Regions from separate parts of the Labrys sp. ALF-8 genome, predicted to be linked through region 1. Evidence: predicted binding sites of a transcription regulator. Region 1 holds the regulator's gene; each other region holds the start of a gene.

The links. Region 1 encodes LexA, which represses DNA repair genes until DNA is damaged. Its sites were predicted from a motif close to TGTTCNNNNTGTGTTCNG; they were not measured.
Region 2: a site for LexA is predicted at 5,811-5,828, ahead of AC6H34_RS01310 (PA0069 family radical SAM protein). Genes of this name have one in related genera too.
Region 3: a site for LexA is predicted at 4,888-4,905, ahead of recA (recombinase RecA). Genes of this name have one in related genera too.
Region 4: a site for LexA is predicted at 5,104-5,121, ahead of uvrA (excinuclease ABC subunit UvrA). Genes of this name have one in related genera too.

The regions. Positions count from the first base shown of each region.
Region 1 is NZ_AP048538.1:586,656-593,914, forward strand. It holds gene AC6H34_RS22535 (ABC transporter permease) at 1-186, opposite strand, end outside; gene AC6H34_RS22540 (transporter substrate-binding domain-containing protein) at 286-1,086, opposite strand; gene gltX (glutamate--tRNA ligase) at 1,252-2,682, opposite strand; gene AC6H34_RS22550 (ComEC/Rec2 family competence protein) at 2,820-5,108, shown strand; gene AC6H34_RS22555 (TOBE domain-containing protein) at 5,137-5,343, shown strand; gene lexA (transcriptional repressor LexA) at 5,374-6,087, opposite strand; gene AC6H34_RS22565 (molybdopterin molybdotransferase MoeA) at 6,202-7,259, opposite strand, start outside.
Region 2 is NZ_AP048537.1:249,758-257,016, forward strand. It holds gene AC6H34_RS01280 (carbohydrate ABC transporter permease) at 1-895, shown strand, start outside; gene AC6H34_RS01285 (carbohydrate ABC transporter permease) at 888-1,763, shown strand; gene AC6H34_RS01290 (Gfo/Idh/MocA family protein) at 1,803-2,840, shown strand; gene AC6H34_RS01295 (Gfo/Idh/MocA family protein) at 2,840-3,928, shown strand; gene AC6H34_RS01300 (ABC transporter ATP-binding protein) at 4,039-5,118, shown strand; gene AC6H34_RS01305 (glycosyltransferase) at 5,165-5,680, opposite strand; gene AC6H34_RS01310 (PA0069 family radical SAM protein) at 5,879-7,003, shown strand; gene AC6H34_RS01315 (hypothetical protein) at 7,197-7,259, opposite strand, start outside.
Region 3 is NZ_AP048538.1:1,695,494-1,702,752, forward strand. It holds gene alaS (alanine--tRNA ligase) at 1-2,176, opposite strand, end outside; gene AC6H34_RS28125 (NAD(P)-dependent oxidoreductase) at 2,627-3,544, shown strand; gene recA (recombinase RecA) at 3,683-4,756, opposite strand; gene AC6H34_RS28135 (SDR family NAD(P)-dependent oxidoreductase) at 4,980-5,810, opposite strand; gene AC6H34_RS28140 (acetoin dehydrogenase dihydrolipoyllysine-residue acetyltransferase subunit) at 5,816-6,940, opposite strand; gene AC6H34_RS28145 (alpha-ketoacid dehydrogenase subunit beta) at 6,943-7,259, opposite strand, start outside.
Region 4 is NZ_AP048538.1:892,457-899,715, forward strand. It holds gene AC6H34_RS23980 (GntR family transcriptional regulator) at 1-165, opposite strand, end outside; gene AC6H34_RS23985 (dihydrodipicolinate synthase family protein) at 175-1,062, opposite strand; gene AC6H34_RS23990 (ArsR/SmtB family transcription factor) at 1,270-1,602, shown strand; gene AC6H34_RS23995 (MEKHLA domain-containing protein) at 1,656-2,114, shown strand; gene AC6H34_RS24000 (DUF2938 domain-containing protein) at 2,131-2,610, opposite strand; gene AC6H34_RS24005 (regulatory protein RecX) at 2,690-3,220, opposite strand; gene AC6H34_RS24010 (cupin domain-containing protein) at 3,305-3,772, shown strand; gene AC6H34_RS24015 (HAD family hydrolase) at 3,930-4,586, shown strand; gene arfB (alternative ribosome rescue aminoacyl-tRNA hydrolase ArfB) at 4,627-5,070, opposite strand; gene uvrA (excinuclease ABC subunit UvrA) at 5,197-7,259, shown strand, end outside.

The DNA.
Region 1 (7,259 bases):
CGTGCCGCGGAACAGCACCGTATAGGCGTTCGCTAGTTTTACCCTCCAGGGCCGCCCCGACAGTTTTGCTGCTGCGCCGACGAGCCCGAATATGACGGTCAATACGAGCGAAACCAGGAAAACCGCGACGATGACGAAGGTGCCTTGAACGAACTGCCAACCCCAGTCGGTGATGATCTCAAGCATTGGCTGCGTATTGCCTGGTGGAATTTGCGGAGCCCCGGCCGCCTTCGAGGGACGGTAGCCGGGGACTGGTCGGTGACCGGCATGAAGTGCCGCGCGAAGTCAGTTCGTCGGATAGATGGCGAAGGGGAAGTACTTCTTGCTGATGGCGTCCAGCGTGCCGTCCTTGGTCATCGCTGCAAGAGCGGTGTCGATCTGCTTGCGAAGGTCGTCGCTGCCTTTGCGCAGGCCAATGCCGCAACCCGGTCCGAACAGCGCCTTGTCGCCGATCTCCGGGCCGACGAAGGCATAGCCAGCACCATCATCCTTCTTCAGAAAGGCGTCGTAGGCTTTCATCGGGTTGGTCATAATGGCGTCGACACGCCCGGCCTTGAGGTCGAGGAAGAGGGCATCGACGCTGTCATACCGCATCACCTCGGCGCTCGGTACCTTGGCTTGAATCCAGGTATCGTAGGTGGTGGAGCGCTGAAGCCCGATGCGGATGCCCTTGAAGCCATCGACATTGATGCTGTCGTCGGCATTGAACAACTTCAGGTCCGCCTCCTTGGCGGCGACGAAGCGGCCGACCGAGGTGCGATAGGGTATGGAGAAGTCGATCTTCTTCTGGCGTTCTTCCGTGATGCCCATGGATGCGGCGATCAGGTCGAACTTGTTGGCCAGAAGAGCGGGGATCATGCCGTCCCACTGCTGGCACACGATTTCGACATCATGGCCGAGCCGCTTGCCGATTTCGCGCGCAACATCGACGTCATAGCCCGAATAGGTGCCGTCGGCGGCCTTGAAGTTGAAAGGATAGGAAGTGCATTCCGTTCCAACGCGCCAGGTGTCCGCCCGGGCGGTGCCGAAAGTGGCACCACAAAGCAATGCTAGGGCCGCCACCAACGCGGCAAGCAGTCTGGTCATTCGATTATTCCCCTCATGCGCCCGCGCGGATGCGCGCGAACGACCTGTCAGAAGACCTGCTGGATTGTGATGATGACAGGTGATTCGTTCATCGCCACCTTGCCGCCATCACAACCGCAGTCTTCCCAAGGGTAAATCCTCCCAGAGGGGGAGACCAGCCAATCGTCAGCCGGCCTGGTCCTTGAGCCGGGCAAGGCTCTCGTCGCGGCCCAATACCGCTAGGACGTCGAAGACCGGCGGCGAGGTCGTACGGCCGGTGAGGGCGGCGCGCAGGGGTTGAGCGAGGGTACCGAGCTTGGCTCCGGTCTCCTCGGCGGCTGCCCGGACGACTGCTTCCGTTGCCGCTGCGCTCCATTCGCTGAGGGCTTCGAAACGGGGTACGAGCATGGCGACGGTGGCGCGGGCCTCGTCGCTCAGCATGGCCTTGGCCTTGTCGTCCAGCGGGAGCGGGCGGGAGACGAAGAGGAAATTCGCTCCATCCAGGAGTTCGATCAGGGTCTTCGCCCGTTCCTTCAGGCCGGGCATGGCGGCCAGGAACTGGGAGCGCTTCTCGCCGCTTCCGGCGGCGAGTTGGGCCGCGAGCGTGGGGCCGTCCGGAATGTGCGGCAACAGCTGGTCGACGGCCTGCATCAACTCCTCGTCCGAAGAACTGCGCATATAGAGGCCGTTGAGATTCTCCAGCTTCTTGAAGTCGAAGCGGGCTGCCGATTTGCCGATGGCCGTCGTGTCGAAATACTCGATCATCTCCTGCGTGGAGAAGACCTCCTGGTCGCCGTGGCTCCACGACAGGCGCACGAGATAGTTGCGCATGGCTGCCGGAAGATAGCCCATGGCGCGATAGGCATCGACGCCGAGCGCGCCGTGGCGCTTGGAAAGCTTGGCTCCGTCCGGGCCGTGGATCAGGGGAATATGAGCCATGTGGGGCACTTCCCAACCCATAGCCTCGTAGATCTGCTTCTGGCGAGCGGCGTTGGTGAGGTGGTCATCGCCGCGGATGATATGGGTGACGCCCATGTCGTGGTCGTCCACCACCACGGCGAGCATGTAGGTCGGCGTCCCGTCTGAGCGCAGCAACACCAGATCGTCCAGGTCCTTGTTCGACCAGGTTACCGTGCCCTGCACGTCGTCATTGATGACGGTCACGCCCTCGGTAGGGGCACGAAGGCGGATCACCGGCTTGACGTCCCTGGGGGCGGTCGCCGGTTCGCGATCGCGCCAGCGGCCATCATAGCGCGGCGGACGGCCTTCCTTGCGGGCCAATTCGCGCATCTCCTCCAGCTCCTGCTGGGTCGCATAGCAGTAATAGGCCTTGCCCTGGGCGAGCATGGCTTCCGCCACCTCGCGATGTCGGGCGGCACGGGCAAACTGGAAGATGGGATCGCCGTCCCAATCGAGACCGAGCCACGACAGGCCATCCAGGATGGCGGCGATCGCGGCATCGGTGGAGCGTTCGCGGTCGGTGTCCTCGATGCGCAAGAGCATCTTGCCGCCCTTGGCCTTGGCGTAGAGCCAGTTGAACAGGGCCGTGCGACCGCCGCCGATATGGAGGAAGCCGGTGGGCGAGGGGGCGAAACGGGTGACGACGGGCGAAGACATCGAGGCTGACAATTCCAAAGCGGGCGGGCGAACGGATGAAATGCTCGCTGGGGACAGGCCCTTGGCGAGCGGCGTTTATATAAATAGGCTAGGGCGTTTAGCACAGGGTTTCATCCGGCGGTAGCGGCGGGGGGCTTTTGCCTGGGAATGAAAGAGGGCGTGTAAGGGTCGGTGTCCTTGGCGGCCGGGGCACTGGGAGCCTCGTCCTGCCGGGAGCCGGCCGCATCGGCCGCGCCCTCGACATCGTGAAGGCGTGGCTGGCCGCGGGCATGGCCACGGAGATCGCCGCCTTCGAGCTGGCCCTCGTGGTTCCGGTGTTCCTGGGGCTTGGTGTGATCGCCTATTTTGCGGCGCCGGATGAGCCGGACCTCCTGGTTCCCCTCATCTCGACGCTTGCTCTCGCGGCCGCCGCCGTGGCCTTGCGGCGACGCTGGTGGCTCCATGTGGGCCTTGTCTGCGTCGCGGCGACCGGAGCCGGCTTCTGCTCCGCCAAGCTGCGCACGCTTGGCGTTGCAGCACCGCAACTCAGCCGATCCCTGTCCGGCAATGTGACCGGGCTGGTGCTGTCCCTGGAGGCCCGGCTCGGCGGGAGTGCGCGCGTCATCATCCGCCCGGCGTCGATGGAGGGCCTGGCTGCCGACGCCATGCCGGGCAAGATCCGTCTCACCTTGCGCAAGGTTGGCGATCTCGAAGCCGGCGACAGCATCACGATCAAGGCGGTGATGCGCCCTCCGCCGCCGCCTGCGTTGCCCGGCGGCTACGACTTCGCCCGCGACGCCTTCTTCGACGGCATCGGTGCGGTGGGTTTCGCGGCAGGCAAGATCGCGCCTGCGGCGGCACCCGTCGAGCCAACCCGTGCCGAAGCCTTCAATATCTGGATCGACAACCAGCGCAACCGGCTGACCCGACGCATCGTAGAGGCAGTACCAGGTGAGAACGGCGCAATCGCAGCCTCGCAGGTGACGGGCAAGCGCGGCCAGATTCCAGGCGACGCCAACGACGCGTTGCGCGCCTCGGGTCTCTATCACGTCGTCTCCATCTCCGGCCTGCACATGGCGCTTTTCGCCGGCGGTCTCTTCGCGCTGATCCGCGCATTGCTGGCTCTGTCACGCCGTATCGTGCTCTATCGGGGAGCCAAGGAACTCGCGGCGCTGCTGTCGCTGCTGCCGGCGGCCGCCTATACGCTTTTCTCCGGGGCCGAGGTGGCGACCGTGCGCTCCTTCCTGATGACGGCCATCGTGCTGCTCGCCGTGGCGCTGGGGCGCAGCGCCATCACCCGCCGGAACGTGGCACTTGCGGCAAGCTTCATCCTGCTGACGACGCCCGAGCAGTTGCTTGGCCCGAGTTTCCAGATGTCTTTTGCTGCGGTCGCCATGCTCGTGACGGCCCATGATGTCTGGAACCGGCAGCGGCGCACGCAATTCGCCACTATGTGGGAGCGTGCCATTGCTTCGGGCCTCACCCTCCTGCTGGCGATGATGTTGACCACGCTGGTCGCCTCCCTCGCCACAGCGCCTTTCTCAGCCTATCACTTTCACCGCCTGACGCTGCAGTCGCTGGTCTCCAACCTTGTGGCAACCCCGATCGTTTCCTTCCTGATGATGCCTCTGGCCCTGCTGGCGGTGATTGCCGAGCCGTTCGGCTATGGTGCGCTCTTCTGGCAGGCGATGGGGTGGTCCGTCGGACTCTTCATGCAGGTGGCGCGTCATGTCGCGACGTGGCCAGGCTCCGACCTCGTCCTGCCGCAGTTCTCGTCACTCGCCCTCTGCCTGTTTTCGCTCGCGCTGGTGCTCCTCACCATCATGCGCAGCCGTCTTGCCGTGTTCGCGCTCATGCCGCTTTCCTTCGGCGTTGCCGTTGCGGCCGTGGCTTCCACACCGGTTGCGATCCTCGGTGCCAACGGCCACGCGGCGCTCGTCCGAAAGGGCGACTCCCTCACGTCGCTCGCCGAGCGTTCGGACGCTTTTGCCGTCCAGCAATGGCTCCTGGCGATGGGTGACCGACGCAAGCCGGACGATCCCGGTCTGGTCGAGCAACGCCAGTGCGACAAGGAGGGTTGCTCGGCGCCGATCGAGGGCGGCGATGTCTTCATGCTCGACCGCACCGTCAACGCGGCCGAAGAGGATTGCGGTCACGTCAGTGTGCTGGCCGGAACCTTCGCCATCGGGACGAGCTGTGCGGGCGAGGGTATCGTGCTCAATCGCGACATGATTCAGGCGGCAGGATCGATGGCGATCTACGCCGACCCACCCGCGCGTGAGGGGCAGGCGGCCCGCTGGCGGGTGGTGACTGCTCGGGACCCCGGGGCGTCGCGGCCTTGGGCGCCATTACCGGCCTGGAAGGCGAAGGCCGCCGTCATCGCCGCTCCCCCGGCGACCGCTCCGGATTCGTCAATGGACACAACCGTCCAGAATGACGATGATTGAAGCGTCGGATTCTCCCGAAGGATAACTCATGAAGATCAGCGCGCGTAATCAGATCAAGGGTATCATCAAGAGCGTGACCAAGGGGCAGACCACCTCGCATGTCCAGATCGAGGTCGGTGGAACGATCATTACCGCCTCGATCACCAACGAGGCGGTAGACGACCTCAAGCTCACCCCAGGCCAGAGTGCCTATGCCGTCATCAAGGCATCCGACGTCATGGTGGCGGTCGACTGATCGCCGACAGCAGGCCTGAAGCCGGCGTCCTCAATAGCGCCGGAACAGGCCGACAAGCTTGCCCTGGATGCGCACCCGGTCCGGCCCGAAGATGCGGGTTTCATAGGCCGGGTTTGCGGCTTCCAGGGCGACGGAGGCGCCCCGCTTGCGCAAGCGCTTGAGAGTCGCTTCCTCGTCGTCGATCAGGGCCACGACGATGTCGCCGGTATCGGCGTGGTCCTGGCGGCGGATCAGCACCGTATCATTGTCGAAGATGCCGGCCTCGATCATGGAATCGCCGCGCACTTCCAGGGCGAAATGCTCGCCGGAGGACAGCATTTCCGGCATCACGCTGATGGTATGGCTCTTGGTCTGGATGGCGGAAACTGGCGTACCCGCTGCGATCCGGCCCATCACCGGGATGAGGACCGGGCGTCCCGCATCGTCGTCCGCGTCCTGGCGCACCGTGCGCACCTTGCCGAGGTTTCCTTCGATGACGTTGGGGCGGAAACCGCGCTGCGACGTCGCCAGCGTGAGGCCGGGGACCGCCGATTCAGGCAGGCGAACCACCTCGAGCGCGCGTGCCCGGTTGGGCAGCCGCCGGATGAAGCCGCGCTCCTCCAACGCCATGATCAGGCGGTGTATGCCTGATTTGGACCGCAGATCCAGCGCTTCCTTCATCTCGTCGAAGGAAGGAGGAACACCCTGCTCCTTCAGGCGCTCATGAATGAACCGAAGCAATTCGTGTTGTTTCTTGGTCAGCATGGGCGATCCCGTTATGGCGGCTGCGAATCACGATCTGTGAGTAAACAAAGCAAGAACACTGCTACATGTTCACACTGTGTTCTGCAACAATGAAGTTCACGTTAAAAAGCGCCGTCAATATCCGGCGCTACGCAAATCGATGATCTCGCACGCATCGCCAGGCTTTGCTTCGGGAGCAAACGGCGGCCGGACGACGAGACAATCTGCATGCTGCAGCACGCTGACCAGCGACGAATCCTGCGACGATAACGGCGCTACCTTGATGATGCCGGAGGTATCGTCAAGGGCGAACCTGGCGCGGATATAGTCCTCGCGCAGATCATTGGCAGGCCAGGAGGAGGCGAAGACGGCTTTCCTGCGGGCGAGATTCGCATCCGTGCGGCCAAGCAGGGTGCGCAACAGGGGCACGAGGAAGAGAACGCTGCATACGACGGAGGAGACGGGATTGCCTGGCAGGCCCAGGATGTTCATGGCGCCGAGCCGTCCGTGCAGCAAGGGCTTGCCAGGGCGCATGGCGATCTTCCAGAAACCCAGCGTCATCCCCTCCCGCGTGAGGGCGGTCTGGATCAGGTCGTGATCGCCCACCGAGGCGCCGCCGATGGTCACGAGGATATCGGCCTTTTCAGCGCGGGCACGCTTGATCGCCGCCTCCAGGGCCGGAAAATCGTCGCTGGCGATGCCAAGGTCGAGCACCTCGCCGCCCTCCGTCTCGACCAGCGCGGCGATGGCGAAGGTGTTGGAGGCGACGATCTGGTCTTGGCCTACGGCCTGCCCCGGCAGAACGAGTTCGTCGCCCGTGGCCAGAATGGCGACCTTCGGCCGGCGACGCACAGGCAGCCTCGGGTGGTTCATGGCCGCGGCGAGCGCGACGTCGCGAGGGCCGATCAGGCTGCCGGGCAGCAGGGCTTCGGTACCCTCGGAGAAATCGAGACCGCGGCTGCGAATATTGGCGCCTGGCTTCACGGCGCTCTCGATGATCACGCGATTGCCATCCCGCCGGGTATTCTCCTGGATCACCACCGCGTCCGCTCCATCCGGAACCGGTGCGCCGGTGAAGATGCGGACGGCCTGTCCCTCGCCGACATGGCCGGCGTAGCCGTGGCCCGCGGCGGATTCGCCGATGAGATCGAGCGCCGCGCCATCGAGGGCATCCCCGGCCCGCACGGCATAGC
Region 2 (7,259 bases), on a different replicon from region 1:
GCACGCGGCGGCGGCCGGTTGGTGGAGCCGGAACGGCGCTGGCTACCTCTTCCTGGCGCCCTGGCTGCTGGGCTTCCTGTGCCTGACGCTGGGACCGGCACTGGCTTCGTTCTACCTCTCCTTCACCGACTACGACCTCCTGCAGAGCCCCAACTTCATCGGTGCGGAAAATTACATCCGCATCGCCACGGGCGACCCGAAGTTCGCCGCGGCGATGAAGGTGACGCTGATCTATGTCGCGCTGTCCGTGCCGCTGAAGCTGATCTTCGCGCTCGCCCTCGCCATGGCCTTCAACCGGGGCATCAGGGGGCTGCCGATCTATCGTGCCGTCTTCTACCTGCCCTCGCTGCTCGGCTCCTCGGTCGCCATCGCCGTGCTTTGGCGCCAGCTCTTCGCCGCGGACGGCCTCGTCAATTCGCTACTCGCCTATCTCGGCATCAACGGGCCGAGCTGGATTTCCAATCCACGCTACTCGCTCTACACGCTGGTGGTGCTTTCGGTCTGGCAGTTCGGCTCGCCGATGATCATCTTCCTGGCGGGCCTGCGCCAGATTCCGCAGGACATGTATGAGGCCGCCAGCCTCGACGGCGCCTCCAAGGCCCGGCAATTCTTCAAGATCACCTTGCCGTTGCTCACGCCGGTGGTGTTCTTCAACTTCGTGATCCAGACCATCGAGGCCTTCAAGGCCTTCACGCCCTCCTTCATCATCTCGGAGGGCAGCGGCGGCCCGATCAACTCGACCCTGTTCTACACGCTCTACCTCTACCAGGAGGCGTTCAGCTATTTCCGCATGGGCTACGCGGCGGCGCTCGCCTGGATCCTGGTGCTGATCATCGCCGTGTTCACCGCTTTCTCCTTCCTCACGTCGCGCTACTGGGTGCATTACGATGACTGATGCCGCTCAAACCTCCGCCGACATGACGCCGGAGCGCTCGATCCTGCGCTCGACCTTCATCCATGCCGTGCTGATCGCTCTTTCCTTCGTGATGCTCTATCCCCTCCTCTGGATGCTGTCGGGCTCGCTGCGGCCAGCCAACGACCTCTTCGGCGACAACGTCTCGCTGATCCCCTCGCAGGTCTCGGTCGAGGCCTACCCCAAGGGCTGGTTCGGGCTTCAGGTGAGCTTCGGCACCTTCTTCTTCAACTCGCTGGCCATTGCGGTGCTGGCGACCATCGGCAATGTCATGGCCGCATCGCTCACGGCCTATGCCTTCACCCGCCTCGAGTTCACCGGCAAGCGCTTCTGGTTCGCGCTGATGCTGGGCACGCTGATGCTGCCCTACCACGTCACCCTGATCCCGCAATATGTGCTGTTCCAGAAGATCGGCTGGGTGAACACCTGGCTGCCCCTGGTCGTGCCGAAATTCTTCGCGGTGGATGCCTTCTTCATCTTCCTGATGGTGCAGTTCTTCCGCGGCCTGCCCAGGGAACTGGACGAGGCCGCCCAGATGGACGGCTGCAGTGCCTGGCGCATCTACTGGAAGATCATCCTGCCGCTTTCCGTTCCGGTTCTGGCCACCGCGGCCATCTTCTCCTTCATCTGGACCTGGGAAGACTTCTTCGGGCCGCTGATATACCTGAACGATATCAATACCTACACGGTGCAACTTGGTTTGCGCTCGATGGTCGACGCCAGCGGCGCTTCGGATTGGGGAGCGCTGTTCGCGATGTCGATCCTCTCGCTGATCCCGATCTTCCTGATCTTCCTGTTCTTCCAGCGCCTCCTGATCGAAGGCATCGCCACCACCGGCATGAAGCGCTGAGCGATTTTTCAACGACCTTGCGAGATCGAGACAATCGATATGAACCCTGTGAAATTCGCGATCGACGGCGTCAATCACGACCATATCCACGGCCAGCTTGCCGCCTTGCGCCGGGCCGGCGGCATCTGCACCGGCTTTCATGCCGAGGAGGAGGAACTGGCCGCCGAGTTCGCGGGGCGCTACCCTGATATCCCGCACATCGCGGAGGCCGCTCGTCTCTACGAGGACCCGGAAATCGAGGTGGTCATCAGTGCCGCCATTCCCGGAGACCGCGCCGAGATCGCCCTCAAGGCCATGCGCCACGGCAAGGACGTCATGCTCGACAAGCCCGGCATGACCAGCCTCGAACAGCTGGACGCCGTGAAGAAGGTGCAGGCGGAGACGAAACGCATCGTCTCCATCCTCTATTCGGAGCATTTCGAGGTGCCGGCCACCGTCAGGGCGGGTGAGCTGGTAGCACAAGGCGCCATCGGCGAGATCGTCACCATGGCGGGTCTCGGACCGCATCGCATCCGCAAGCCCCAGCGCCCCCCATGGTTCTTCGAGCGCGAGCGCTATGGCGGCATCCTTGTCGACATAGGCGCGCATCAGTTCGAGCAGTTCCTGTTCTTCACGGGCGCCGAGGATGCCGCGGTGCTTTCGGCTTCCGTCGGCAACCGCGCAAATCCCGACAAGCCCGGCCTGCAGGATGTCGGCGACGTCCATCTCCGCACGCCCGCCGGCGTCACCGGCTACATCCGCGTCGACTGGTTCACGCCCGACGGCCTGCCTGTCTGGGGCGACGGCCGCCTTTTCATCGTCGGCACCGAAGGCACCATCGAACTGCGCAAGTATGTCGACGTCGCTGGCCGTCAGGGTGGCGATCATCTCTTCCTCACCGACGGGAACGGCGTGCACCATATCGACTGCTCCGGCGTGGACCTGCCCTATGGCCGCCAGTTCCTGGCCGATGTCAGGGACCGCACGGAGACCGCGATGCCGCAGGCGCGCTGCTTCAAGGCGATGGAGATCGCCATCGAGGCGCAGCAGATCGCGGAGGCCGGCGGCATCCGGACGAAGCAGGGGGAGACCGCATGATGAGCGAAATCAGGTCCATCGCCGTGGTCGGCCTCAATGTCGGCCGGAACCATATCGTCGAGGGCATCGCGCCGCGTCCCGAGCGCTGGCGTCTCGCCGCCGTCTGCGACACCAACGAGGAAAGGCTCGGGAGGGTTGCCGACGAGTTCGGGGTTCCCACGCGAACCGCGTCCTTCGACGCGTTGCTGGCGCGGGAGGACATCGACGTCATCGATCTGGGCACCCCGCCCGGAACCCATGTCGAACTCACCCTGAAGGCGCTTGCAGCCGGCAAGCACGTGATCTGCGAAAAGCCGCTGGCCGGCTCCGTCGCCGACATTGACCGCCTCGCCGAGGCCGAGAGGCAGAGCGGCCGCCTGCTGATGCCGGTGTTTCAGTATCGCTATGGCGACGGCGTCCAGAAGGCCAGGCGCATCATCGAGGCCGGCATTGCCGGCAAGCCTTACCTCGCTACGGTCGAGACCCATTGGAAGCGTACCCCCGCCTATTACGAGGTGAAGTGGCGCGGCAAATGGGCTACCGAACTCGGCGGGGTATTGATGACCCACGCGATCCACCAGCACGACATGCTCTGCTACCTGATGGGTCCGGTGTCGAAGCTCTTCGCCCGTGCCGCCACGCGGGTGAACGCGATCGAGGTGGAGGACTGCGTGGCCGCCTCCCTGGAAATGGAGAACGGCGCCCTGGTCGCGCTGAGTGCCACGCTCGGCTCGCAGGACGAGATCAGCCGCCTGCGCCTGATGTTCGAGAACGTCACCTTCGAAAGCGGAGGCGAAGCCTACTCGCCCGGCGACGAGCCCTGGCGCATCCTGTCGGCCAATGACGAAGTCTCCGTGAGGATCGAGGCGGTGCTGGAGGGCTACAAGCCCGTAGGCCGGCGCTATCTCGGCCAATTCGATGCCTTCCACGATGCCATCCATGGCCGCGGCCCCAATCCGGTGACCGTGTCGGATGCCCGCCGCTCGCTGGAACTCGCGACGGCTTTCTACCACTCCGCCGAGACCGGCAGCGATGTCGCCCTGCCGTTGGCGCCTGAGCATCCCAAATATCGGGGCTGGCGGCCTGACGAGAAGGAAGCGGCGGAGTGAGTATCCATGGTTGGCCCGCAGGCGCCGAACCTCCTCTGGCGCGTTTCATCTTCGATTGGAACGCGTTGGCATGTCGGCCGTGAGGCCGATCCGACTGTTGTGAGGACACGATGTCGACCAGCATCAGACTCGACGGGGTCGTCAAGCGCTACGGTACGTTGGAAGTGATCCACGGCATCGATCTTTCCATCGATCCCGGCGAATTCACCGTCTTCGTCGGCCCCTCGGGCTGCGGCAAGTCAACGCTGCTGCGCATGATCGCCGGGCTCGAGCGCATCTCGGGCGGCGAGTTGCTCGTCGACGGCGAGCGCATGAACGAAATCCCCGCCTCCAAGCGCGGCATCGCCATGGTATTCCAGTCCTACGCGCTCTATCCGCATATGAGCGTCTACAAGAATCTCGCCTTCGGCCTCGAAACCGCAGGCTACAAACGCGCGGAGATCGATGCGCGCGTGCAGAAGGCGGCGAGGATCCTCAAGATCGAGACCTACCTGCAGCGCCGGCCCAAGGCCCTCTCCGGCGGCCAGCGCCAGCGCGTCGCCATTGGTCGCGCCATCGTGCGCGAGCCCAAGATCTTCCTGTTCGACGAGCCGCTCTCCAATCTCGACGCCGAGCTGCGCGTGCAGATGCGCGTGGAGATCGCCAAGCTCCACCAGGATCTCGGCAACACGATGATCTATGTCACGCACGACCAGGTCGAGGCGATGACCATGGCGGACAAGATCGTGGTGCTCCGCGACGGGAACGTCATGCAGGTCGGCGCCCCGCTCGATCTCTACAATGCGCCTGCGAACCAGTTCGTCGCCGGCTTCATCGGATCGCCCAAGATGAACTTTCTCCCGGCGCGCCTGGCCGGAACGGGGGACGCCATCGAGGTCGCGGGCTGCAGCGTGCTCCTCGGCGCGCCGCTGTCGGGAGCCGGGCGCGGCGAAGCCGTGACGTTCGGGGTGCGGCCCGAACACATCCGGGTCGGCGGAGAGGGTGGCGAGCCCCTGGGAGAGGTCAAGGTCCATCTCGTCGAGCATCTGGGAGGGGGAACCGTTCTCTATGCCACCACGGCCACCGGCGAGAACCTCACGATATCGGCAGCCGGACAGCTGCGCGTGCATCATGGCGAGAGCGTGCCGCTTCGCATCGATCCCGCAAGCTGTCATGTGTTCGATGGCCAGGGCACGACGCTGAGGAGGTAACCCGGCGCAACGGTCTCTGTCAGGATTCCGGCACTCGCGCCCGGGATCACTCGGGGGGAGGCGTTATCCCGCCGGTGAACGCCCGCGCCCGCAACGCGTAGACCGCCAGCTTCTTTCCTTCCAGGAGGGCTTTTCGCGGCGCCAGCACGGCCTGCCTGCGGCGGCTGGAACGAGACAGCTTAAGCGCCAGTTCACGTCCCCTCGCCTGCCAGCCATAATCGTCGATCGCCCCGCGAAAGAGCATCGCCACCGGCTTGCTGCCGTTGCGCTGCAGCCGCTGCATGGCGATGCCGGCCTCTCGGAACCAGTCCGATTCGAGCCGCACGCCGGGCGCCACCATCAGCACCCAGTCAGCGCGCGCGGCTTCGAGGCCGGCCTCCGCCTCGCCCTCCACGATCACGCAGCCCACGGCGTCCGCGACAGTACGCGTACCGTCCGAGGAGCCGCCATCGGCCACGATGACCTCGCGCACGAAGCCATCGGCCGCGGCCGGAACGAGGGCAGCGAGCGTTTCTGCCAGGAGATATTCCTGGTCCTTGGCGGCGATGACGACACTGATCATGCGCAGTCGGGATTTACCAAAAGGAGACGTTTTTCGAGGCGACCGCATATCACGGGCCATGCCGTTTCGTCAGAGGCCCAGCCTACCGCTTTTGCGTAAATTATCGGCATTTTCGACTAGCTTGCATCGATGTTCTCTTTTTGTTCTAATGAGAACAGAGAAATCTGATTCGAGAACACGGCTTGCCGGAGGCTTCCAATGGGTATGCCCATCATCAAGGATACTCTCGTTTCGGCGGCGCCGATCGGCACCACCGTCATCAATATCGACAAGCGGCGCGGACGCGGCGCCGTCTCCAATGCAAGCGGCCGCTTCGAGGGCCTGTCGCGCTTCCTGGAGGACGATGGCTGGAACTCGATGGAGGACCTGCCTCCCTTCCGCACCGAAGTTCAGGACGAGCAGGCACGCAAGATCATCACCTTCAATGATTCACCCGATATCTCCTTCGATCGCTCGATCAATCCCTATCGGGGCTGCGAGCACGGCTGCGTCTATTGCTTCGCCCGTCCAACGCACGCGCATATGGGACTTTCCGCCGGCCTCGACTTCGAGGCGAAGCTGTTCGCCAAGCCGGCAGCCGCGGCCTTGCTGGAAAAGGAGCTCTCGGCGCGCAATTACGAAGTACGCACCATTGCCATGGGCACCAACACCGATCCCTACCAGCCGGCCGAGCGCGAACGGCGTATCACGCGTTCGATCCTGGAGGTGCTGGAGCGTACGGGCCATCCCGTCGGCATCGTCACCAAATCGGCGCTGATCACGCGCGACATCGACATCCTCGCGCGCATGGCCAGGCGTGATCTCGTCAAGGTGGCGCTCTCGGTCACCACGCTGGACGCCAAGCTCGCCCGCTCTCTCGAACCGCGCGCCGCAACGCCCTCCCTGCGCCTGAAGGCGATGCGCCAGCTTGCGGATGCCGGCATTCCCGTCACTGTGATGGTGGCGCCGATCATTCCCAGGATCAACGATGCCGAGATCGAGCGCATTCTCGACGCCGCGCATGCGGCGGGCGCTCGCGAGGCCGGCTATGTCATGCTGCGCCTGCCCCGTGAAGTGGCGGAACTGATGCGGGAATGGCTCGCCGAGCACCGGCCGGATGCCCTGAACCATGTCTTCTCGCTGATGAAGTCCGCCCGCGACGGCAAGGATTACGATTCACGCTGGGGCTTGCGCATGACCGGTACCGGCCCCTATGCCTGGACCATCGGCCGCCGTTTCGAACTCGCCGCCGCCCGGCTCGGCCTTAACGCCCGCCGGCTCAAGCTGCGCACGGATCTCTTCACTAGGCCGACACGGGCTGGCGAACAGCTCGCGCTTTTCTGAGCGGAGGCAGGTGTCACTGACGTCCGCGCTCAAGGTTGGAGCAGTAGAAAATCATGGGCGGTTGCAGTCCGCCTCCGAAATTGAAGTGTTCCCACCGCGAAATGTGGTCAGGCCGAACCGCTCTTGCTGTCAAACATACGGAAATCACGATCATTTTACGTTTCGCGGCAATTCCGCGTGAGAGTGGAATGCTTTAGCGGGATTTCGTGCCGCTGAACCAGGAAGGCTTTCCAGTGGCTTTTGCGGCTGGCGCCGC
Region 3 (7,259 bases), 1.1 Mb from region 1:
CGAAGCCCTGCAGGAGGCGGCTCTCATTGACGAGATGCTTGCGGGCGCCCTCCGCGGTCATGGCCTCGATGCGGCGCACGCCGGCCGCAACCGCGCCGTTCGACACGATGCGGATCAGCCCGATGTCGCCGGTACGGCGCACATGGGTGCCGCCGCAAAGCTCCACCGACCAGGCCTTGTTCGAGCCCGGAAGCCCCTCGCCCATCGAGACGACGCGAACCTCGTCGCCATACTTCTCGCCGAAAAGCGCGCGAGCGCCGGAAGCGATGGCGTCGTCGACGCTCATCAGGCGGGTCGTCACTTCGCTGTTCTGCAGAACGATCTCGTTGGCGAGGTCCTCGATCTCGCGCAATTCCTCGTCCGTGATCGGCTTGGGGTGCGAGAAGTCGAAGCGCAGGCGGTCCGGTGCCACGAGCGAACCCTTCTGGGCCACGTGATCGCCCAGCGTGAGACGGAGAGCCTCATGCAGGAGATGGGTAGCGGAATGGTTGGCGCGGATGGCCGAGCGGCGCTTGCGATCGACGGCCAATTCGAGCGCGTCGCCCACCGTCAACACGCCCTCCTCGACGGTCACGGCGTGGACGAAGAGATCGCCGAGTTTCTTCTGCGTATCCGTCACCTGCACCTTGAGGCCCGCCGCATGGACGAGGCCCCTGTCGCCCTGCTGGCCACCGGACTCGCCGTAGAACGGTGTCTGGTTGAGGATGAGGAAGCCGCTCTCGCCCTGGTTCAGGGACTCGACCTGCTTGCCGTCCTTCACCAGCGCGATGGCCACGCCTTCGGCCGTCTCGGTCTCGTAGCCGAGAAATTCGGTTGCGCCGACCTGCTCCTTGAGGCCGAACCACACCGCTTCGGTGGCTGCATCGCCCGAGCCGGCCCAGGCGGCGCGCGCCTTGGCCTTCTGCTGCTGCATGGCGGCGTCATACGCGGTGAGGTCCACCGTGATATTGCGCGCGCGCAGTGCGTCCTGCGTAAGGTCGAGTGGGAAGCCATAGGTGTCGTAGAGCGTGAAGGCCACGTCGCCCGAGAAAACCTGGCCGTCGCCGAGCTTCTTGGCTTCCGTATCGAGCAGCGCGAGGCCGCGTTCCAGCGTGCGGCGGAAGCTGGTCTCCTCCAGACGAAGCGTCTCGCTGATCAGGTCCTCGGCGCGCACGAGTTCGGGATAGGCGGCGCCCATCTCGCGCACCAGTGCGGGCACCAGCCTCCACATGGTCGGATCCTTGGCGCCCATCAGCGAGATATGGCGCATGGCGCGGCGCATGATGCGACGCAGGACATAGCCACGCCCCTCGTTCGAGGGCAGCACGCCGTCGGCGACCAGGAAGGAGGAGGCGCGCAGATGGTCGGCGATGACGCGGTGGCTGGCGAGGTGGTCGCCGTCGGCCGGCACGCCGATCGCCTCGACCGAGGCGCGGATCAGGGCCTGGAACAGGTCGATGTCGTAGTTGTTGTGCTTGTGCTGGAGAACGGTGGCGATGCGCTCGAGCCCCATGCCGGTATCGATGGAGGGGCGCGGAAGATTGACGCGTTCACCGCCCGGCAGATCCTCGAACTGCATGAAGACGAGGTTCCAGATCTCGATGAAGCGGTCACCGTCCGCATCCGGCGAACCCGGAGGCCCGCCCCAGATATGGTCGCCGTGATCGTAGAAGATCTCGGAGCACGGACCGCTCGGCCCGGTATCGCCCATGCGCCAGTAATTGTCGGAGGTCGGGATGCGCACGATCTTGTCGTCGGACAGCCCGGCGACCTTCTTCCACAGGGCATGCGCCTCATCGTCCTCGGAGAACACCGTAACCATCAGCTTGGACTTCGGCAGACCGAAATCCTTGGTGATCAGGTTCCAGGCGAGTTCGATGGCACGTTCCTTGAAATAGTCGCCGAAGGAGAAGTTCCCCAGCATTTCGAAGAAGGTGTGATGGCGCGCCGTATAGCCGACATTGTCGAGATCGTTGTGCTTGCCACCCGCGCGCACGCATTTCTGCGAGGTCGCCGCACGCGAGTAGGGGCGCTTCTCCATGCCGGTGAAGACGTTCTTGAACTGCACCATGCCGGCGTTGGTGAACATCAGCGTCGGGTCGTTGCGGGGCACGAGCGGCGAGGACGCCACCGCCTCGTGGCCGTTCCGCACGAAATAATCGAGAAAGGTGGATCGAATCTCGTTGACGCCGCTCATTGCCCGGTATGCCTGTTCCAGCTGGTCCTCCCTTTCGGCAGGTTCAGCATCATCATGGTGGAGGGGCGTTGTAGCGGTGTGCTTCCGGCCTGTCGAGGGTCGCGAAGCTTCGAACGAGGCGGATCGGGCCGCTTTTCTCGGGAATATGTGCGGACTGCGACCATGCCGCCGACCGGAGCTTGCCCGTGGGTCTCCGGACGATGGCAGGCCAAGATCGCTTCCGCGAGCCGCGGCAATCACAGCAATTGCCCGAAGTTGTCATACAAATTCGCTTGCAATCCTCTGCATGAGGCCGTCCATTACGCTGCCCCAGGAAACCCGGCTTTCCGGCAGCTCCTCCCGGGCTGGCCCGGAGCCCGCAAAATCCTCAGGAGGCACGGCATTCCGTCGGCTCCCTTGCCGAAAGGGCAGACGCGAATGTTGTTTCGGGACGGATACAGGATCACAGCAATGACGAATGCGAAAGAGACGATCGGCTTCATCGGGCTTGGCTATATGGGCCACGGCATGGCCAAGAACATCGTCGAGAAGGGCTATGCGCTCACCATCATGGGCCACCGCAACCGCGCGCCGATCGACGATCTCGTGGGGCGAGGTGCCAAGGAGGTGGCGACGGCGCGCGAGATCGGAGCCAATTCGAGCATCGTCTTCCTGTGCGTCACGGGTTCGAAGGAGGTCGAGGCCGTCGTGCGTGGACCGGATGGGCTGAAGGCCGGCCTGAAGCCGGGCTCGGTCGTGGTGGACTGCTCCACCTCGGATCCCACCTCCTCCGCAGCCATTGCGGCCGAACTTGCTGAAGCAGGCATCGAGTTCGCGGACGCTCCGCTCGGGCGCACGCCCAAGGAAGCGTGGGAGGGCACGCTCGACACCATGGTGGGCGCAAGCGACGCCTTGTTCGAACGCCTCAAGCCCGTGCTTTCCACCTGGGCCGGCCGTGTGATCCACATGGGCGGCACGGGCGACGGCCACCGCATGAAGCTCCTGAACAATTTCCTCTCGCTCGGCTATGCGGCGCTGTATGCGGAAGCCATGGCGCTCGCCCAGAAGGTGGGCATCTCCCCCAAGCGTTTCGATTCCGTGATCCGCGGCGGTCGCATGGATTGCGGCTTCTACCAGACCTTCAGCCGCTGGGTGCTCGAGGGCGATCGCGACGCCCACAAGTTCACCATCGCCAACGCCTTCAAGGACCTGCGCTACCTTGAATCGATGGCGAGCGCCGCCGGCGCGATCAATCCGATCGGCAATGCCGTGAAGAACTCCTTCGGCGTCGCGGTAGCCGCCGGTGGTGAGCAATCCTATGTGCCGATGCTGACGGACTTCATCGGCAATCTCAACGGCGTGGACCTGAAGCCTGCCAACCAGCCCTGACCGCGCGACGTTGCGGCTCGCACCCGGATCGCGGACTCCGACGATCCGGAACTGGCAGACAAAAAAAGGGCGGGTTCGCACCCGCCCATGTCAACGCACTACAGGGGTCACACGATAAACCGGCACACGGAGGCCGAACTATTCGTCGTCCGCCTCGGAAGGGTCGATATTGTCGAGGATGCGGTCGGCGATGAGGCCGGCATTCTGGCGGATCGCCAATTCGATCTTGTTGGCAATATCGGAATTTTCCTTGAGGAACTGCTTGGCGTTTTCACGCCCCTGCCCCAGCCGCTGGCTCTCATAGCTGAACCAGGCACCGGACTTCTCGACCACGCCGGCCTTGACGCCGAGATCGATCAGTTCGCCCACCTTCGAGACGCCCTCGCCATACATGATGTCGAATTCGATCTGCTTGAAGGGTGGCGCCACCTTGTTCTTCACCACCTTGACGCGGGTCTGGTTGCCGACGACTTCCTCGCGGTCCTTGATGGCGCCGACGCGGCGGATATCGAGGCGCACGGAAGCATAGAACTTCAGCGCATTGCCGCCCGTCGTAGTTTCGGGGCTGCCATACATCACGCCGATCTTCATGCGGATCTGGTTGATGAAGATCACCATGGAATTGGAGCGCCCGATCGAAGCGGTGAGCTTGCGCAGGGCCTGGCTCATCAGGCGCGCCTGCAGGCCCGGCTGGACATCGCCCATTTCGCCTTCGATTTCGGCCTTCGGCGTCAGGGCGGCAACGGAGTCGATGACGATGACGTCGATGGCGCCGGAACGAACCAGCGTATCGCAGATCTCCAGCGCCTGCTCGCCGGTATCGGGCTGGGAGATGAGGAGTTCGTCGAGATTGACGCCGAGCTTGCGGGCATACACCGGATCGAGCGCGTGCTCCGCATCGATGAAGGCGCAGACACCGCCCTTCTTCTGCGCTTCGGCAACGCTATGCAGCGCCAGCGTGGTCTTGCCAGAGGATTCCGGCCCGTAGATCTCGATGACTCGGCCCTTGGGCAGGCCACCGACGCCGAGCGCAATGTCAAGACCCAATGAGCCGGTGGAGATCGCCTCGACCTCCATCGTCTTGGTGCCCTTGCCGAGACGCATGATCGAGCCCTTGCCGAAGGAGCGTTCGATCTGTGATAGGGCGGCGTCGAGCGCCTTCGTCTTGTCCATTGAAGTTCCTTCGACCAAGCGCAGCTGTGTCTGACTCATATGCCCGTTCCCTATCAAGCGTGAATGGATTCGTCATCCAAACGGATGCTTTTCCAACAGCGGCAACTGCTGCCTTGGCGAAGACTCGGTGCCCTGTGAGTTCTTGTACACATTTTGTTCTCACTGGCGCAAGTTCTATTTTTGTTCTCAACAAAGTCGCCGGAAGGAACCGTCACCCGCCTTCAAGCGGGTGACGCGCTTTCAACTGCGAAGGGCCGCGCGCTCAATCGAAGATCATGCCGCCATCGACGATCAGGGTCTGGCCCGTCATGAAGTCCGACTCGCTCGACGCCAGGAAACGCGCCACACCCGTGAGATCCCCCGCCTGGGATGGCCGCCCCAACACGGCACTGGCCGCGAAATTGTTGAAGGCTTCCTGGGGCGACTTGCTCAGGCCGTGATCCTGGAAGCCCTGGTCGATTACCTGCCACATCGGCGTGGCCACCACGCCGGGACAGATGGCGTTGGCCGTTATGCCCTCGGGGCCGAAGCCGCGGGCGGCCGCCTGCGTCAGCGCCACCACCGAGAACTTGCTCGCGCAATAATGGGCAAGCGGATCGTAGCCCTGCTTGCCGGCGATCGAGGCGGTGTTGACGAGCTTGCCGCCGCGCCCCTGGGCCCTGAAGACCTTGATCGCCTCCTGCATGCCGATGAGCACGCCGAGGCCGTTGACGTTCATGACCGTGTGCCAGTCGTCCTCCGTGATGTCGAGGAACGGCCGGACCTGGGCGATGCCGGCATTGCTGAACAGCACGTCGAGTCTGCCGTAAGCCGAGACGGTCGCCTCGACCATCCGCTTGACGCTGGACCGGTCCCGCACGTCGACCTCCAGGCCGATCGTCTTGCCACCTCCGACGGCGAGTGTCTCCGCCGTCGCCCTCGCGTCGGCGGCGTTGAGGTCCGCCACCGCGACGTGGGCGCCGCCCTCCACCAGGCCCCGCGCCATCGCCAGGCCGATTCCTCGCGCGCCGCCGGTGACGATGATGCTCTTGCCTTCAAGTCCCTGCACCGTTTCCTCCGTGATCGTATTCGGGATGCCCTGGCCGGGCAGCATATTCCCTAGTCTGCCTGGGCGAGGATCAGCCGGTTCACCTCCCCGATCTGCTCCATGTGCGGCATATGTCCCGCCTTGGAGAGGAGATGCACGCCTATCTCGGGCGGCAGCCCTTCGGCCTGGCGCGCCGGGATGATCTCGTCCTCGATGCCCCAGATGACCTGGATGGGGATATTGCGGAGCTCCGGCAAACGGCCGCGCAGGATCTCATGCTGCCTGCCGCCGCCGAAGTTGGCTTCGGCGATGGCTGCAAGGGCGGCCTGGGCGCCGTCCAGGCGCTTGAACCGGAGCAGATCCTCGGCCATGTCGCGGCTGACCAGCGACTTGTCGGCGAACAGCATCCCCAGGATGGGTTCAAGCTGCTTGCGCCGCGAGGCGTCGACCATGCCGGTGGTGAACTCGCCATTGATCTCGGCACCGAGGCCCGCCGGGCAGATGAGCGTGAGCGAGGCAACCCTGGCCGGCGCATCGAGGGCCAGCCTAAGGGCCACCGCGGCTCCCAGCGAGTGACCGACGAGATGCGCCTTGCCGATGCCCTGCGCCCGCAGAAAGGCCGCGACCGCTTCGGACAGGCTGGCGAGATCCCCCGTCCCGACCTGCTTGGCCGATCCGCCGTGCCCCGGCAGGTCGAGCGCCAACACGCGGTGGCGCTCGGCAAGAACCGGCTGAGTGAACATCCAGTTGTTCAGGTCTCCGCTGAAGCCGTGGATGAGGACGATGGGAGCTCCTGCCTGTTCCGCTCCGCTCTCGAGGTAGCGGATGTTCCGGCCGCCGATATCCGCCAGGGCCGGCACCGGGGAAGCCGCGCCCTCGACGCTGGCCCCGCTCTGCGCGAAATCCTCCTGGAAGCGCGCGATGAAGGCGTCGATCTCCCCGTCGGGCACCGCCCCGTCGGCGACGACGGCGATGAGGGCGCCGACCGGCAAGTCCTCCTGCTCCGCAGCCACATGCCGCCTGAGCGTGCCCTCGATCGGGCTTTCATAGGCGTTGGTGATCTTCGTGGTCTCGATATCGGCGATCTCGTCGCCGACCTTGATCGGTGTCCCCTCGGCCTTGATCCAGGCCGCGACCTTGCCCTCCGTCATGGCGAGACCGAATTTCGGCATCGTGATGGCGTGAATTGCGGTCATCGTCACGCGGCCTCCCTTGTCTTGTGAGTCATGACGGCCCGGACCGCCGCCTCGATCTTGTCCACGCTGGGCAGGTAGGCATCCTCCAGGACCGGCGAGAAAGGCACCGGAGTGTGAGGCGGGCAGACCATGCGGATGGGTGCCTTCAGCGCTCCGAACGCCTCCTGTGCGACCAGCGCGGAGACATCGGTCGCCATGTTGCAGCGCGGATTGGCCTCATCGACGACGACCAGGCGGCCGGTCTCCTCCACGCATTCGAGAATGGTGGCGGTGTCGAGCGGCGAGGTCGTGCGAGGGTCGAGCACCGTGCAGGAAATGC
Region 4 (7,259 bases), 310 kb from region 1:
CCGTGGTACCAGCTCACGAATGGCGCCGAGCGGCAGGCCGGTAAGCGCCACCAATTCACGCTGGGAGACGAATTGCCCGGGCCGTACGTCGCGCGCCAGGAGATGGCGCGTGAAGCTGGCATAGGCCTTCTCTCGCAGCCGGACCGGTTCGCCCCCTTCGTCCATGTCCCCTCCCTATGCCGCGGCAACCTGCCGGATACGGTCGAAATGCCCTGTTACCTTCCTGGCATCGCTCTCCGCAAGGTCCTGGAGCGGAGGCCGCGTGGTACGCCAGCCCTCGTCTGCGCTGCGATGCGCGATCAGGGCCTTCACAGCCGGAATGACGGGGAGCTTGACCAGTTCGTCCACAAGCGAGCTGAGGCCGGCGTCATCCCGCCCTTCATGAGCCATGGCAACCAGTCGGTCGGGGCAGACGTTGGCCATGCCCGAGATGGCGCCCTGTCCCCCCAGCCGCACGCCGGCCGCAAGGCAGCGCTCGTCCCCGATCAGGATGGCAAGCTCGCCATGAGCGGCGAGGAGGGCCTGGGTGAAGGGCCAGTTGCCGGACGAATCCTTGACGCCGGCGACAGCGGACGGAAATGCAGCCTTCAGCCGGCCGATCAGGGAGATCGAAAGCTCCACCGCAGTCACGGAGGGAATGTTGTAGAGATAGAAACCACGGGCGCGGGAGCCGAGAGCACCGAATACGCCCGCAAACCAGGCAAACAGCCCGTCCTCTCCCAGGCCCTTGAAATAGGAAGGCGGCGCCAGGAGCACGCCCCGGCACCCCGCATCGAGCGCCTGCCCAGACTGGAGAGCGGCATCGGCGATGCTGTTGGCCATGACGCCGACCACGATCTGCCCGGGCTCGATGCCCGCATCGAGAAAAGCCGCGAGAACCGCTTCCCGCTCGCCCGAGCCGATCGAAGCCCCCTCGCCGGTGGTGCCGAACAGGGTGACGCTGCCGCAACCATTTGCGAGGCACCAGCGGGCATGCCCGATGGCGCGTTCGATATCGATCCGTCCCTTTTTATCGAACGGCGTGGCCAAAGCTGCCGAGAGGCCGAAATAACTGTGTTCCATCCCTTGCCGATCCAATATTTCAATATGTAATCATCCGTAACAGACTAACATGTCAGTGACAAGCCAGTCATTCGCCAGACATGCAGTCGAAAAAAGGGACCGCCGGAACGGGGCAGGCGAGCCTCCGGCCCCGCAAGGAAATAAATAGTTATCCATTCGGAAAAGTGTCTATTGCGGATTGGCCGGCTCATCGATTAGCTGGCGGCCATGAGCACGCCTTCCCTCGACCTGATGTTCCAGGCCCTCGCCGATCCTACGCGGCGGCTGATCGTCGAGCGTCTGAGCCGAGGCCCTGCGTCAGTCCAGGAGCTTGCGCGGCCGATCACGATGTCCTTGCCGTCCGTGCTGCAGCATCTCCAGGTGCTGGAGGCCAGCGGGCTGGTCCAGACCAAGAAGATCGGACGGGTGCGCCTGTGTACGCTTCAGCCGGTCGCCCTGCAGGTTATCGAAGGCTGGGTCAATGCCCGCAGCAACAATCCGGAGAGGCAGGAGGAGGCACCCGCGGCCTCGACAACCAGGCCTCCCCGAGGAGGAAGTTGAACGCTTGCGCGGGCATGCTATGGACAGGCCGACATTGCCTTGGATCGCCTTCCATGTCCCCTTCCCCTTTCTACGTTGATCCCGCTTTTACCGCCCTCCTCGACAGCAGCTTCACGCGCCTCTTGGGCGCTCCCCTGATTCCCGCAGGGCACGCCGATCGGGCCGGATGGCTTTACGAGCGCGCGCCTTTTTGCGTCCTTGCCCACAATACCGCAGACGATCCGATATTCATCTATGGAAACAAGGCGGTACAGCGTTGTTTTGAATATGATTGGGAGGAGTTGACTTCCCTCCCCTCGCGCCTTTCCGCCGAATTGCCCAATCGCGAGGAACGCCAGCGCCTGCTCGATATCGTCAAAAGGCAGGGCTTCATCAGCGACTACAGCGGCGTCCGGATCGCCAAGTCCGGGCGGCGCTTCGTCATCGAGAACGCCGTCGTCTGGGAACTGCTGGATGCCGAAGGCAGGCGACAAGGCCAGGCCGCGATGTTTGCTTCCTGGCGCGATGTCTAAGGAAAGCATCCGCTCGTCAGCGGATGAGCAGCGCCGTACCCCACAGGCCGATCGCGAACACGGTGTGAGCGACGAGGTTGAGAAAGCGCACCTTGTTGGGATTCGGCGTCTTGGACGCCGCCCATCCGATGCCTAGGCCTGGTTGCAGCAGGAACCATCCGGCGCCCACGGTGACGATTCCGACGATCCACGCCGGGATGAAGGTGGGTGCGTCAAGCCAGGACGTGCCCGCGACGATCACCAGCAGGATGCCGTAGAGGATGCCGACGACGTAGTGGCCGATCCAGCCAAGGGCGAGTTCATGCTCGTATGGCGCCGCCTGGCCGATATCGTCGTGAAAAACCTTGCCATACTGAAGATGCCAGAACCATCGCCCCACGGGCGCCCAGTTCGGCAGGCCTTGCCCGAAGAATTTGTAGAGGATGACGGCCCAGAGATCCATGAGAATGGTCGCGCCGATGCCGATAGCCACCGAGCGCCAGAGAACGTCGAACATGTGCAATCCAGGAAGAGGTACGAAAGGTTTGTCGTACAAGACCATCCCGCGCCGTCCCGCGCAATGGCTCTCTTCCGTCTCAGATTTCTAAAAGCGCTTCGACTTCCCCAGTATCGCCTGTGATGATGCGCCTTGCCAGCGAAACCGCAAATCCGCCCCTCGCCAGCATGGCGATTTCCTTCTCGACGTCATGGTCGCGGCCCGGGCGTCGCCAGGGTCCGATTCGCTTGCGCTGGGCAAGGCGCGCCGCGGCCCTCTCTTCAATCTCGTCCCGGTCGTCGGTGTCGAAGGCCTCGGCGACCAGCGCCGCGTCGACTCCCTTGCTCTTGAGGGTCGTGGCGATGCGACGCATCGAAAGGCCTCGGCTGCGGCCGGCATGGACGCGTGCCTCCACGAAGGCCATATCGTCCACGAAGCCATGGCTGACGCAGTAGGCGATCGTTCGTTGGATCATGGTTTCCGCATCGACGTCGGCGCCGAGCCTGCGGCGCGCGCGCCGCTGCAGGACCTGCCTGAGATTGGCGGTGCTGGTGGCTCGCTGGCCGAGGTAGTGGAGAGCGGACCGGCGCATCCAGATCTCGTCGCGGCTGAGGTCTTGTTCGGCAGGCATTCAGCTTTCCGGTGCGAATCGCGAAAGAGCTTGCCGGATATCGGCGTGGCGCGCCATCATCGCAAGGCAAGGGCCGGAGGCATCATGACCGAAGATCACGATCATCGTTGGAAACATGACGGCGTGCGCGTCATACCAGGCGGGGAACTCGACCCGAATACGGCGCAGACTCCCGGCATGGACCGAAAGGCGGCTATCAACTTCGCCCGCGTCGGCGCCCAGAAGATCTGGGCAGGAACCGTCACCATTCATCCCAACGCGAAGACCGGTGCCCATCACCACGGTCATCTCGAAAGCGTGATCTATGTTGTGAAGGGGCGCGCCCGGATGCGCTGGGGCGAGCACCTCGAATATGTCGCCGAGGCCGGCCCGGGGGACTTCATCTATGTTCCGCCCTACGTGCCTCACCAGGAGATCAACGCCAATCCGGATGAAGTCCTCGAATGCGTCCTCGTGCGCAGCGACGGCGAGGCCGTCGCCATCAATCTCGACATCGAACCCGTCGAGAAGCCGGAGACCGTGCGCTGGATCGACCCTATCCACCGCCACTGAAGCCTGAATGTCCTGTCGGGTAGGCACAGGACCGCCGGTCCTCTGTCGCAGCATCATTCCCGCTTGCGGATCGAATGTCTGCCCCGCCGCGGCTTGCAGCTTGACAGCAACGCCGCGTGCGGGCACCTCACAGCTTTCCTCGCATCGGGCGGTTTGAATGTCGTTTTCTCTGGTGATTTTTGATTGTGACGGCGTTCTCGTCGATAGCGAAATCCTCTCAGCCCAGGTCGAGGCAGAAGCCTTGTGCAGTCTCGGCGCCAAGGTGACGGCAGAAGACGTCATGCAGCGTTTCCTTGGCCTCACCCAGGAGGCGCTCGAGAAGCGCTTCGAAGAGGATTTCGGGTTGAAGTTGCCTCACGACCATGCCCAGACCACCGCCCACATGTTGCGTACCGCCTATCTCACGCGTCTCGATCCGATTCCCGGCGTGCGGGAGGTCCTGGAAACGCTCGCCATTCCCTATTGCGTGGCCTCCAACAGCCCGCCCGCGAAGCTGGGGCTCGGCCTGAGCGTCACCAATCTTTTTGAGTTGCTCTATCCGAATGTCTTCTGCTCGAAGCTCGTCGCTCGCGGCAAGCCGGCGCCGGACCTCTTCCTGTATGCTGCCAAGACCATGGGCGCCGATCCTTCCGCCACGGTCGTGGTGGAGGACAGCGTCGTCGGCATCAAGGCCGCGAAAGCGGCGGGCATGACGGCGGTCGGCTTCGTCGGCGGGCTTCATCACATGCCCCCCAGCGAGGAGGCGCTCGTTGCGGCAGGCGCCGATCATATCGCGGAGACGATGGCAGAGGTGAAGGCGCTGATCACGGCCTGATCGCGGAGGTCCGGCAAGGGCCGTCGCATTCTTCCTGCGATCAGTCCGTCGAGATCTTTCCCCCTCGCAACGATTTCACGCTGGAGCGCCGGGATTTCGACTCGAGGCGGCGGGCCTTCGCGGCCTTCGATGGCTTCGTGGCCCTGCGTGGTGGCGGTGGCGGCGTGGCGGCTTCACGGAGCAGTGCCACGAGGCGCTCACGGGCATCCTCGCGATTGCGATCCTGAGTACGGAAGCGCTGGGCGACGATCACCACCACCCCGTCCTGGGTCAGCCTCTTGCCTGCCAGCTTCTGGGCTCGGATGGCAACCTCGTTCGGCAGCGAGGGCGAGGTCCGGATATTGAAGCGCAACTGCACCGCCGTGGACAGCTTGTTGACATTCTGTCCGCCGGGGCCGGAGGAGCGCACGAAGTCCTCATCGATCTCGCGCTCGTCGATGAACAGGGTCGGTGTAATCTCGATCATCGGGGCTGCATAGCTCATCCGATTTCGTGGTGCCGCAAAAATCTGCGGAAAAGTTCATGAATTGTTCTTGTGTTTTCTCACCTCCTCCTTCAATTTTCGGGCCAGAACGCTTATCTCAGCGCCAAAGCCCACAGGATCGTCTGAATGTCTGGCCGCCCCACCTCCGGCAGCGCTGTTCCATCGCTCGCCGATCGCCGCTTCATCACCGTCCGCGGCGCCCGTGAACACAATCTCAAGAACGTCGATCTCGAGATCCCGCGCGACAAGCTCGTGGTATTCACGGGCCTGTCGGGATCGGGCAAGTCCTCGCTCGCCTTCGATACCATCTATGCCGAGGGTCAAAGGCGCTACGTCGAGAGCCTGTCCGCCTATGCGCGCCAATTCCTGGAGATGATGCAGAAGCCAGATGTCGACCAGATCGACGGTCTCTCGCCAGCCATTTCCATCGAGCAGAAGACGACCTCGCGCAATCCCCGCTCGACGGTGGCCACGGTCACCGAGATCTACGACTATATGCGCCTGCTCTGGGCCCGCATCGGCATTCCCTATTCGCCGGCGACCGGCCTCCCGATCGAAAGCCAGACCGTCAGCCAGATGGTGGACCGCGTCATGGCGATGCCGGAGGGAACGCGGCTGTTCCTGCTCGCGCCCGTCGTGCGCGGCCGCAAGGGTGAGTATCGCAAGGAACTGGCCGATTTCCTCAAGCGCGGCTTCCAGCGCGTGAAGATCGACGGTTCCTTCTACGAGATCGCCGACGCGCCTACCCTCGACAAGAAGCTCAAGCACGACATCGACGTGGTGGTCGACCGCATCGTCGTGCGAGCCGACATCGCGGCGCGCCTTGCCGATTCCTTCGAGACGGCGCTGGAACTCGCCGACGGTATCGCCGTGGTGGAGCTTGCCGACCAGAAGGAGGAGGATGGCTCGCCTCGGCGCGTGATGTTCAGCCAGAAATTCGCCTGCCCGGTCTCCGGCTTCACCATCCCGGAGATCGAACCACGCCTGTTTTCCTTCAACAATCCCTTCGGCGCCTGCCCTTCCTGCGACGGTCTGGGCACCGAGATGACCGTGGACCCCATGCTGGCGGTTCCGGACGAGACATTGTCGCTGCGCAAGGGCGCCCTCGCTCCCTGGGCCAAATCGACCAGTCCTTACTATAACCAGACGGTCGACGCCCTCGCCCGGCATTACAAGTTCGGCGTGACCACGCCGTGGAAGGACTTGCCGGAGAAGGTGCAGCAGGTCTTCCTCTATGGTTCGGGAGAGGAGCAGATCCTGTTTTCCTTTGACGACGGCCTGCGCTCCTACGAGACCCGCAAGGCCTTCGAAGGCGTGGTGACCAATCTCGAGCGGCGCTGGAAGGAGACAGATTCCGAACAGGCCCGCGAGGACATTGGCCGCTTCATGGCGAATACGCCCTGCAAGGCTTGCGCGGGCTTCCGCCTCAAGCCCGAGGCGCTGGCTGTGAAGATTGCCGACAACCATATCGGCCATGTCTCGACCATGTCCGTGCGCCAGGCGCAGACCTGGTTCGAGGAGCTCCCCGCCAGGCTCGACGCCAAACGCAACGAGATCGCGATCCGCATTCTCAAGGAGATCCGTGAGCGACTGCGCTTCCTGGTCGATGTCGGTCTCGACTACCTCACGCTGGCGCGTAATTCCGGCACGCTTTCGGGCGGCGAGAGCCAGCGCATCCGCCTCGCCTCGCAGATCGGTTCCGGTCTGTCGGGCGTGCTGTACGTGCTCGACGAACCTTCCATCGGCTTGCACCAGAGGGACAATGAGCGCCTGCTGGAAACCTTGCGGCGCCTGCGTGAGCTCGGCAACACGGTCATCGTGGTGGAGCATGACGAGGATGCCATCCTGCAGGCCGACTATGTCGTGGACGTTGGGCCGGGGGCCGGCGTGCATGGCGGTCGGGTCGTGGCACAGGGAACGCCTGCCGAGATCATGGCCAATCCGGCATCCCTGACCGGTAAGTACCTGACCGGCGAATTGTCCGTGCCGATGCCGGCCGAGCGTCGCCGGCGTCAGAAGGGCAAGACCCTCAGGCTTTCCGGCGCGCGCGGCAACAATCTGAAGGACGTCTCGGTGGAGGTGCCGCTCGGGCTGTTCACCTGCGTCACGGGTGTTTCCGGAGGCGGCAAGTCCACGCTCCTTATCGATACGATCTACAAGGCCGTGGCGCGGCGGCTGAACGGGGCGCT